Regions from separate parts of the Lactobacillus sp. A27 genome, predicted to be linked through region 1. Evidence: predicted binding sites of a transcription regulator. Region 1 holds the regulator's gene; each other region holds the start of a gene.
What was found. The regulator HrcA, encoded in region 1, represses chaperone genes, less so after heat shock. The targets are predictions, from matches to a motif close to TTAGCACTCNNNNNNNNNGAGTGCTAA.
Positions count from the first base shown of each region.

Region 1 (3,286 bases):
AACGTAAAGTTGATATTTTACAATATGATTTAACCAATAAACCTACATTCAATGAAAAAGATGGACAAGAAGAATTTGATTTTAAAATTAAATGTAGTAAAGGTACATATGTTAGATCCTTAGTAAATGATTTGGGCGAGAAAATGAATTGCCCAGCAGTTATGACTTACTTAAGAAGAGTAGCTAGCTCAGGTTTTGATATTTCTCAGGCCGTTAAGTTAAGTGAAATTGAAGAGAATCCTGAAAAAGCTGCAGAATTGATTCAACCAATTGACGCTTTCTTTAAAGACTATCCTCAAATTGATCTAAGTGAAGGAAAATGGCTTAAAGTGAAAAATGGAGCAGGTATTTCGTTAGAAATAGATGCTAAAAAAGTCGCATTAAGGTACAATAAAAAAGTCAAGGCGATTTATGAGAATAAGGGAAAATTATATCGCCCAAGTTTAATGTTGATTCAAAATGAATAACTGAAATGAAGGGATTAGTTGTGAAAATCATTCATTTAACTTATCCAGTTAGCGAAAATATCATATCTTCAAAAACTATTCTAGCCTTAGGTTTTTTTGACGGCGTTCATTTAGGTCATCAACGCTTAATCAATAAAGCCAAAAAAATAGCTGATCAAAAGAAATTACCATTAGTAGTATTAACTTTTGATCGTCATCCGAAGGAAATTTATGCTGCCAAAAAAGACTTTAAGTATTTAGAAACTTTAGATGAAAAGGCAGATAAAATGGCAGAACTAGGTGTAGATTATCTAGCCGTAATGCCATTTACTAAAAAGTTTAGCGAGATAGATGCACAGAGTTTTGTAGATAATGTAATAATTAAACTCAATGCAGATACAGTAGTAGCTGGATTTGATTATACATATGGTCCTAAAGAGACTGCTAATATGAAGAATTTACCAAAATTTGCGAAGGATAGATTTGAAATTTTCGTTATGCCTAAGCAGATTTTTAATGGTAAAAAAATAGGTTCAACTGAAATTAGACAGGCAATTAGGGAAGGTAAGATGGAATTAGCTTTTCAATTAATGGGTCACCATTATGTGATGAGCGGGATCGTTGGTCATGGTAAAAGAAATGGCCATAAATTAGGCTTCCCAACAGCTAATTTAGTTTGGGCTAGTCATAAGGTAATTCCCAAAATAGGAGTATATGCCACTAAAACGCAGGTAGCTGGAAAGTGGTATGAATCTATGACTAGTGTCGGTTATAATATAACGATTGGCCAACCTGAACAAATTTTTATTGAATCATATATATTTAATTTTAAACAGGATATTTATGATCAGCCAATAAAAATTAAATGGTATAAATATACTAGAGGCGAAATTAAATTTAGCGGCCTTGAAGAATTGAAAAAACAATTAGAGAAAGACCAAATAGAAATTGAACATTATTTTGCACAAGAAGCACGAAGTAATGCGTAACGAGAAGCTGAAGAACTTAGCAATTTTGAACTAAGTTCTTCAGTTTTTATTTTTTGAAATAATTTGAAGAAATTTTAGCACTCCTCTTGTTTTTCTGCTAATTTATAGTATCATATTAATTGTTAGCACCTGAGAATTACGAGTGCTAAAAGTGAGGGCGATTATTATGTTGACCGAGCGTCAAGAGCTTATTTTAAAAACAATTATTACAGACTTCACACAAACGCATGAGCCTGTTGGCTCTAAGACGGTGATGAAGCAGTTACCAATTAAAGTATCAAGCGCTACTATTCGAAATGAAATGGCGGTCCTAGAAGATCAAGGCTTAATTGAGAAGACACACTCTTCTAGCGGAAGAATTCCGTCAAGTGATGGATATCGTTATTATCTTGATAATTTAGTTGAACCGCTTCAGTTGCCAGAGTCTGTTTATAACACGATTGGGACACAATTAGATCGACCTTTTCATCAGGTGAATGAAATCGTACAAGAAGCAGCACGCATTTTATCTGATTTAACTAATTACACTGCTTTTGCTGAAGGACCTGAGAGTAGGGATGTTAAAATTACAGGTTTTAGGATTGTTCCCCTGTCTTCTAGACAAGTGATGGCAATTCTAGTGACGAGTGATGGCAATGTCCAAAATCAAGTTTATGCTTTACCACATAATATTCATGGTGAAGAAATTGAAAAAGCGGTTCGAATGATTAATGACCAATTAGTTGACAAGAGTTTAAAGGAAATTAATGTTTCATTGCTAAGTGAACTTGCTAAAAACGAATTAGGTAGTGATCATGCTAACGAATTATTTAGCTTAGTTGAAGACGTGTTAAAAGATGCGGCTAGTGAGCAGATGTATGTTGATGGACAAATTAATCTATTGAACAATACAACTGAGAATAATGTAAATGATATACGTTCACTCTATGAATTAATTGATCGAGATAATTTGTTTTCTAATTTGATGAATATTAAGGCTGATCCTAAGACTGAAAAATACCCAGTTAAGGTAAAGTTAGGATCTGAATTGCCGAATGATTTATTAAAAAATTATAGTTTGCTGACAGCTGAATATAGTGTCGGCTCCCATGGTAAAGGAACAATAGCTTTACTTGGGCCAACAAATATGCCGTATTCTCAAATGATAGGGCTTCTAGAATACTTCAGAAATGAATTAGCCAAGAAGTTACTTGATTATTACGGTAAATTTCAATAATAGAGGAGGTTAGCCGTGAGTAAAGAAGAGTTTCCTAGTGAAAAGAATTTAGATGAAAAAGAAAATGCTTCAACACCTAAGGATGTTAAGAAAAAGGCAACTGAAGGTAAGGAAGCAAAAAATGATAAACATGATGAAAAATTAGCTAAAGAATTGGCTGATTTAAAAGATAAAAATAAGGAGCTTGAAGATAAGTATCTTCGTAGCGAAGCAGAAATTCAAAATATGCAAAATCGCTATTCAAAAGAAAGAGCTCAACTTATTAAGTATGAATCTCAAAGCTTAGCTAAAGATATTTTGCCTGCTGTAGACAATTTGGAGAGAGCTTTAAGCGTAGAAGCCGATGATGATGTTTCCAAGCAACTGAAGAAGGGCGTTAAGATGACGCTTGATTCATTAACTAAAGCATTGAAAGAACATGGCATCGTTGAGATTGAAGCTGAAGACGTAAAATTTGATCCGACATTGCATCAAGCTGTTCAAACTGTAGCAGCCGAAAATGATGATCAAAAAGATCACGTTGTTCAGGTTTTACAAAAAGGATATCAATATAAAGATCGGACACTAAGACCAGCAATGGTTGTAGTTGCTCAATAGGAGAGGAAGTTTATACATGTCAAAAGTTATTGGTATTG
Region 1 covers NZ_JAEHNT010000015.1:3,005-6,290, forward strand. The annotation lists gene truB (tRNA pseudouridine(55) synthase TruB) at 1-467, shown strand, start outside; gene ribF (riboflavin biosynthesis protein RibF) at 473-1,435, shown strand; gene hrcA (heat-inducible transcriptional repressor HrcA) at 1,602-2,651, shown strand; gene grpE (nucleotide exchange factor GrpE) at 2,667-3,248, shown strand; gene dnaK (molecular chaperone DnaK) at 3,265-3,286, shown strand, end outside.

Region 2 (3,286 bases), on a different contig from region 1:
CTTAGCGAATTGATCTGCTAAAACAGCAGCTGCAGGAACTTCGATCATCATACCAACTTGCAAGTCGTCACCGATCTTAACGCCCTTTTCAACAAGCTTTTGCTTTTCATCATTTAAGATAGCCTTAGCTTGACGAAGTTCAGCCAATGTACCAATCATTGGGAACATAATACCAAGCTTACCGTATGCTGATGCACGAAGCAAAGCTCTTAATTGGGTACGGAAAATCTTTTCGTTCTTAAGTGAAAGACGAATAGCACGTACACCTAAGAATGGGTTCATTTCATCTGGCAGGTCCCAGTAATCTAGATGCTTGTCACCACCAATATCCATTGTTCTGATGATAACTTGCTTGCCGTTCATGCCTTCGATAACTTTCTTGTAAGCTTCGAATTGATCATCTTCAGTTGGGAAGTTTGATGAATCCATGTACAAGAATTCAGTTCTGTACAAACCAACAGCTTCTGCACCGTTTTCATGTACACCTGGCATATCATTAGGAGTACCGATGTTGGCTGCAATAGTAAATTGCTTACCATCGGCAGTTACTGAAGGTTCATCCTTCAATTTCTTCCATTCAGCCTTTTGCTTTAAGAAAGCTTCACCCTTCTTCTTGTAGTCAGCTACTTGATCATCACTAGGATCAATAATAGCTACACCATCAAGACCATCATCAATTAACATGTCGCCGTTCTTAACGTCCTTAGTAATTGAATCAGTACCAACTACAGCTGGTAATTCAAGTGAACGTGCCATGATTGCTGAGTGAGCAGTACGACCACCAATATCAGTAATAAAGCCCTTAACGTATTTCTTGTTAAGTTGTGCAGTATCACTTGGAGTCAAATCATGAGCAACAACGATTACTTCATGGTCAATTGAAGCTGGGTTTGGTAATTCCTTACCAAGTAAGTGAGCCATAATACGCTTAGAAACATCGCGTACATCGGCAGCACGTTCTTGCATGTAAGGATTATCAGTCATACTTTCAAAAATTTGGATGAACTTTTGTGCAGTTTCATCTAATGCAGCTTCTGCATTGATCTTTGAATCCTTAATTTCATTCTCAATGGCACCAGTAAATTCTGGATCATTCAAAATCATTAAGTGAGCTTCAAAAACTTGAGATTCTTCTTCACCCAAGCTCTTCTTGGCAACATCACGAATCTTTTCAACTTCAGTAGTTGAAGTCTTAATAGCATCCTTGTAACGAGCTACTTCAGCTTCAACATCATCAACTGAAGACTTTGAAAATGAAAGATCAGGCTCCACAAGAAGATATGCTGGAGCAATGGCAATACCATCACTAGCAGCAATTCCTTTTAAAGTCTTGGTCATTATTCAGCTAAACCTTCTTTTTTCATAGTGTCAGCAATTGCGTCCAATGCGTCTTTTTCATCGTCACCTTCAGCAGTGATAGTAACATCAGCATTTTGGCCAACACCAAGTGACATAACACCCATGATTGACTTCAAGTTTACTGACTTGCCGTTGTATTCCAAGTTAACATCTGAACCGAACTTTGAAGCAGCTTGTACTAAAAGAGTAGCTGGACGTGCATGAATACCTGTTTCTGCAATAATATGAAAATCGCGTTTTTCCATTATAAATATCTCCTTTAAATTGAAAAAATTAAACTGGTAATAAATACCCATTCAGGTATTAGATTATCATGTTTTTACAGTTTAGACAACAATAATGTAACAGTTTACATTATTCAATCGTCAGTGTTCGTAGCGGTATATACAATAGCACCGCCTCTTTCAGCTCTGCCGGTAATATATTGTCTTTTACCATAATTTCTAATAGTTTTCTGTAAATCAAAGGCATATTCGGGCTCTACCTTATATTCTTTAAGCTCTCCAGACACCAATTGATCTAAAATCTTTTGATAATCCAAAAATATCACCACACTTTTTAAATTTTATAATTTTTTCATTATTTATTCTACTATTTATGTTAATTTTTCAAAAATATTATTATTTTATGTGTTTCTTACATTAAGTAAGAAATGTAGAGCTTAGCACTTGACTACTAAGAGTGCTAATAATATAATTTTGTTACAACTTAAATGAAAGGCGGTCATGTATTTTGCTTTGTCAAAATTGTCATAAACGGCCAGCCTCCATTCACCTCTTTACTAAGGTAAATGGCCAAAGCCGAGAAATTGATTTATGTCAACAATGCTATCAAGAATTAAGAAATCAACAAGGAAATCTAGAAAATATGAATAATAACAATGAATTTTTTGGCGACTTTGATGATTTATTCAACGCTTTAAACGGAAATAACAACAATGCCGCAAATAATATGAACGGAAATAATCCAAAAATGCAAATGGGCGGAGGAAATGGTAACGGCAATCAAGGTGGTAAAAGTCTCCTTGACCAATACGGTACTGATTTAACTGCTCTTGCTAAAAAAGGAAAAATCGATCCAGTTATCGGACGTGATAAAGAAATCGCTCGTGTAATTGAGATTTTAAATAGAAGAACTAAAAACAACCCTGTTTTAATCGGTGAAGCAGGTGTTGGTAAAACAGCCGTAGTTGAAGGATTAGCACAAGAAATCGTTGATGGTTCTGTCCCAGCTAAATTACAAAATAAAAGAATCATATCATTAAATGTAGTTTCACTTGTTCAAGGTACTGGAATTCGTGGTCAATTTGAACAACGGATGGAGCAATTAATCAAAGAATTACAACAAAGTGATGACATCATTTTATTCATTGATGAAATTCACGAAATTGTTGGTGCGGGTAACGCTGAAGGCGGTATGGATGCTGGTAACATCATCAAACCAGCCTTAGCTCGTGGTGAACTCCAATTAGTTGGTGCTACTACTATCAAGGAATATCGCGACATTGAAAAAGATTCTGCTTTAGCACGTAGATTCCAACCCGTTGAAGTAAAAGAACCTTCTATTGATGAAACTATTAGGATTCTGAAAGGTATTCAACAACGCTACGAAGATTACCACCACGTTCATTATACAGATGATGCAATTGAAGCAGCTGCTAAATTATCAGCTCGTTACATTCAAGACAGATTTTTACCTGACAAAGCCATTGACTTGTTAGATGAAGCTGGTTCAAGAATGAACTTAACTATTCCTTATATTGATAAGGATAAAATGCAAGAAAGAATCAATGCAGCTGAGCAACTAAAAGAAGAAGCCTTAAAGAATGAAGATTACGAAAAGGCAGCCTACTACCGCGACCAAATCGAAAAATACGAAAAAGTTAAAGATCAAAAGGTAGATCCAGACAAGTCTCCAGTTATCACCA
Region 2 covers NZ_JAEHNT010000032.1:17,638-20,923, reverse strand. The annotation lists gene ptsP (phosphoenolpyruvate--protein phosphotransferase) at 1-1,338, opposite strand, end outside; gene JEM49_RS04840 (phosphocarrier protein HPr) at 1,338-1,604, opposite strand; gene JEM49_RS04835 (hypothetical protein) at 1,718-1,900, opposite strand; gene JEM49_RS04830 (ATP-dependent Clp protease ATP-binding subunit) at 2,092-3,286, shown strand, end outside.
Region 2: a site for HrcA is predicted at 2,021-2,047, ahead of JEM49_RS04830 (ATP-dependent Clp protease ATP-binding subunit). Genes of this name have one in related genera too.

Region 3 (3,286 bases), on a different contig from region 1:
CTCCTAATAAAGACATAGCTCCCATTCATAACCGCATGCCACTAATCATTGATCCTGGCGAACTGCGTAGATGGCTTTTTCAAAACTTTACCAGTTTGGTTGATCGCAGCAATATTGACCTAAAAATACAAAAAGAGCCACATCAAAAATAATTGGTTTATTAATTAAAAGCATGATAGAATAAAGAAGTATTGCGGGTATAGTTAAATGGTAGAACGACAGCTTCCCAAGCTGTAGATGCGGGTTCGATTCACGCTATCCGCTTTTTTGTACAAAAAAAACGGATGAGATTTTTTCTCATCCGTTTATTTTTTACGCCATGATAACGGTTAAAACGCCACTAATGATAGCCAAATAAATCGGCATCCAGAGCGTTTGTGTATAAAGATAACTCCAGGCAAATAGCCCGCCATAGATAATCTCAATCACAACCAACAAAAGTGAACTTTGAAAGTTTAACAAACTAAAAATAATTCCTGAAACAATAATTCCTGTTACTGCAACTTGAGTAGTACTTCTGCGAAAAGCATAATTAAACAAAAATCCTGTTGCAAGGAATTCTTGCAGAATTGGTAAGATAATTCCTTGTACTAAGATCAAAAACCAAAACATGTCAACTGATTCATTTTTTAAATAAATCAATTGAAAGTCATAATGTGGAATCTTTTCATATGCTTGTAAATACGATATAAGAATTCGAGTAGCCGTGATTGCCAAAGTAAGCAACATTACCGTAGAAAAACTGCCTAGCCATGGTAATTTAAAATCTCGAGCAAAAAAACGTTGTTCGCGATTAAAGCGATAAACATAAAATAATAAAATCATTGCTGCAACAAGGCAAAACAAAATCAAATCCCAAACATGCAATGGCGTCTTCCTAGTCACTAGCTTAACGACTGCAAAGACGATAACATACCCTACCAGGTACACTGCATAGCGGATAACGTTTCCCTCTCTCGATTCTGGCGTATTCAAAATTTTCACTCCTACTCTGGATTGTATCCTACAAAATCAATATTATACCAAAAAAATACAGTTTATTAAATACAGATAGGGCGTCCGCTTACTTCACTTCTACAATAGTCACCTTATATTCTCCAGCTGGGGCTTCGACTGTGGCAACGATACCTGCCTCTTGCTTCATAATTGCTTGACCTAAAGGTGAATCAAAGGAGATTTTGCCATCGGCCAAATCCGCCTCCATCCGTCCGACAATCTTATATTCTTCTGTTTCATCATCGTCATCAAATTTAAGAACTACGGTCTTACCCAAATCTACTTTGCCATCATCCTTAGTTTCGACAATTTCTGCGTACTTTAATTGCTTACCTAAATAACGCAGACGACTCTGCAAGTGTCCAAGGTCCCTTTTAGCCTCTGTATATTCAGTATTTTCTGATAAATCGCCTAGAGCTCGCGCAGCTTGTAAAATCTTTATTCTGCGAGGACGATCTTTCTTTAAACGTGCAATTTCATCTTCAATTTGTTTATAGCCTTCTGGCGTCATTTTTTGAAAATATACCATGATTTAACACCTTATCAATTCGTTCATTCATTTTTCTTTTTAATTATACAAAAGTTATCCACAAGTGTTAAACGTTGATTTACTAAAGTTTTTATTCATAAATTAGCACTATATACTTTCAAGTGCTAAATAGTTTAATTTATTTTGAAACTGACTACAATAATCAGTGTAAGGAAAAAGAACGAGTCCTTACGAATTAAAGAGCAAATAAAAATTGAAAGGAAGTTTTCAATATGGCAAACGATATGATGAATCGTCGCAATGATATGATGGATGCAATGAACGACTGGTTTGGTTTTCCAAGAAACTTCTTTGATGACACTGAAATTGAAAACATCATGCAATCAGATGTTGCCGAAACAGACAAAGACTATACCGTTAAGATCGATATGCCTGGTATGAACAAAGAGGACATCAACGTTAACTACAAAGATGGTCTTTTAACAGTTGCTGGCAGCAGAAAATCATTTAAGGATACAAGTGACAAGGATAAGAACATTATTCATAAAGAAAGAAGCGAAGGTCGCATTTCAAGAAGCTATAGATTACCAAATATAGTTGCAAGTGAGATCCATGCAAAGTATGATAATGGTGTATTGACTATCATCTTGCCAAAGCAAAATGCTGGTGATGATAGCAATTCTATCCATATTGATTAATTTATTAGATTAAGCAAGAGGTCTAATAAGTTACGGATATAATTCTCTGAAGCGAGTTCATGATTGAACCCGCTTTTATTTTGGCTTAAAATAGACTTAATTTAAGAAAAAATTAAAAATGAGAAAAGGAGATTTTTTTAATGGCTCATGAATTAACTGTGCAGGAACTGGAAAAGTTTTCTGCCGATTTTAATAAAAATCCTAAAAACGAAGTCGTTGCTCGTGCTGCTCAACGTAGCGGTGTACTTGAAGCTTCTTACAATGACCGCGTTCAAAGCGAATTAACCCGCGTTTTTTCAACTGAACTTGATACTGATAATGTTACCAACCAAAAGCACTCAGGTCGTTGCTGGTTATTTGCCACATTAAACGTTTTACGTCATGAATTCGGCAAGAAATACAAGGCAAAGGATTTTACTTTCTCACAAGCTTACAACTTCTTCTGGGACAAGATTGAACGTGCCAACATGTTCTACAACCGTATTTTGGACAGTGCTGACATGCCACTTGATTCTCGCCAAGTTAAAAGTGATTTAGACTTTGCTGGTGCAGATGGTGGTCAATTCCAAATGGCTGCTGCATTAGTTGAAAAATACGGTGTTGTTCCTTCATACGCTATGCCTGAAACTTTCAACACTAACGATACTACTGGCTTTGCGACTGCATTAGGCGACAAGCTTAAGAAGGATGCTTTATTTCTTAGAAAATTAAAGCAAGAAGGCAAAGATGACGAAATCAAGAAGACTCGTGAAAAATTCTTAAGTGAAGTTTACCAAATGACTGCCATTGCTGTTGGTGAGCCACCTAAGAAATTTGATCTTGAATATCGCGATGACGATAAGAAGTATCACTTAGAAAAAGACCTTACTCCACTTGAATTCTTACACAAGTACTTAGGCGACGTTGATTTTGATGACTACGTTGTTTTAACTAACGCTCCAGATCACGAATATGGCAAGCTTTATGGTTTACCAGCAGAAGACAACGTTTCTGGTTCACTCAGAATTAAGCTTTTGAACGTGCCAATGGAATACTTGACCGCTGCTTCAATTGCCCAATTAAAGGATGGTGAAGCTGTTTGGTTTGGTAACGATGTTCTTCG
Region 3 covers NZ_JAEHNT010000048.1:30,823-34,108, reverse strand. The annotation lists gene JEM49_RS06930 (SOS response-associated peptidase family protein) at 1-152, shown strand, start outside; tRNA gene JEM49_RS06925 (tRNA-Gly) at 194-264, shown strand; gene JEM49_RS06920 (CPBP family intramembrane glutamic endopeptidase) at 313-975, opposite strand; gene greA (transcription elongation factor GreA) at 1,064-1,525, opposite strand; gene JEM49_RS06910 (Hsp20/alpha crystallin family protein) at 1,759-2,184, shown strand; gene JEM49_RS06905 (C1 family peptidase) at 2,325-3,286, shown strand, end outside.
Region 3: a site for HrcA is predicted at 1,628-1,654, ahead of JEM49_RS06910 (Hsp20/alpha crystallin family protein). Genes of this name have one in related genera too.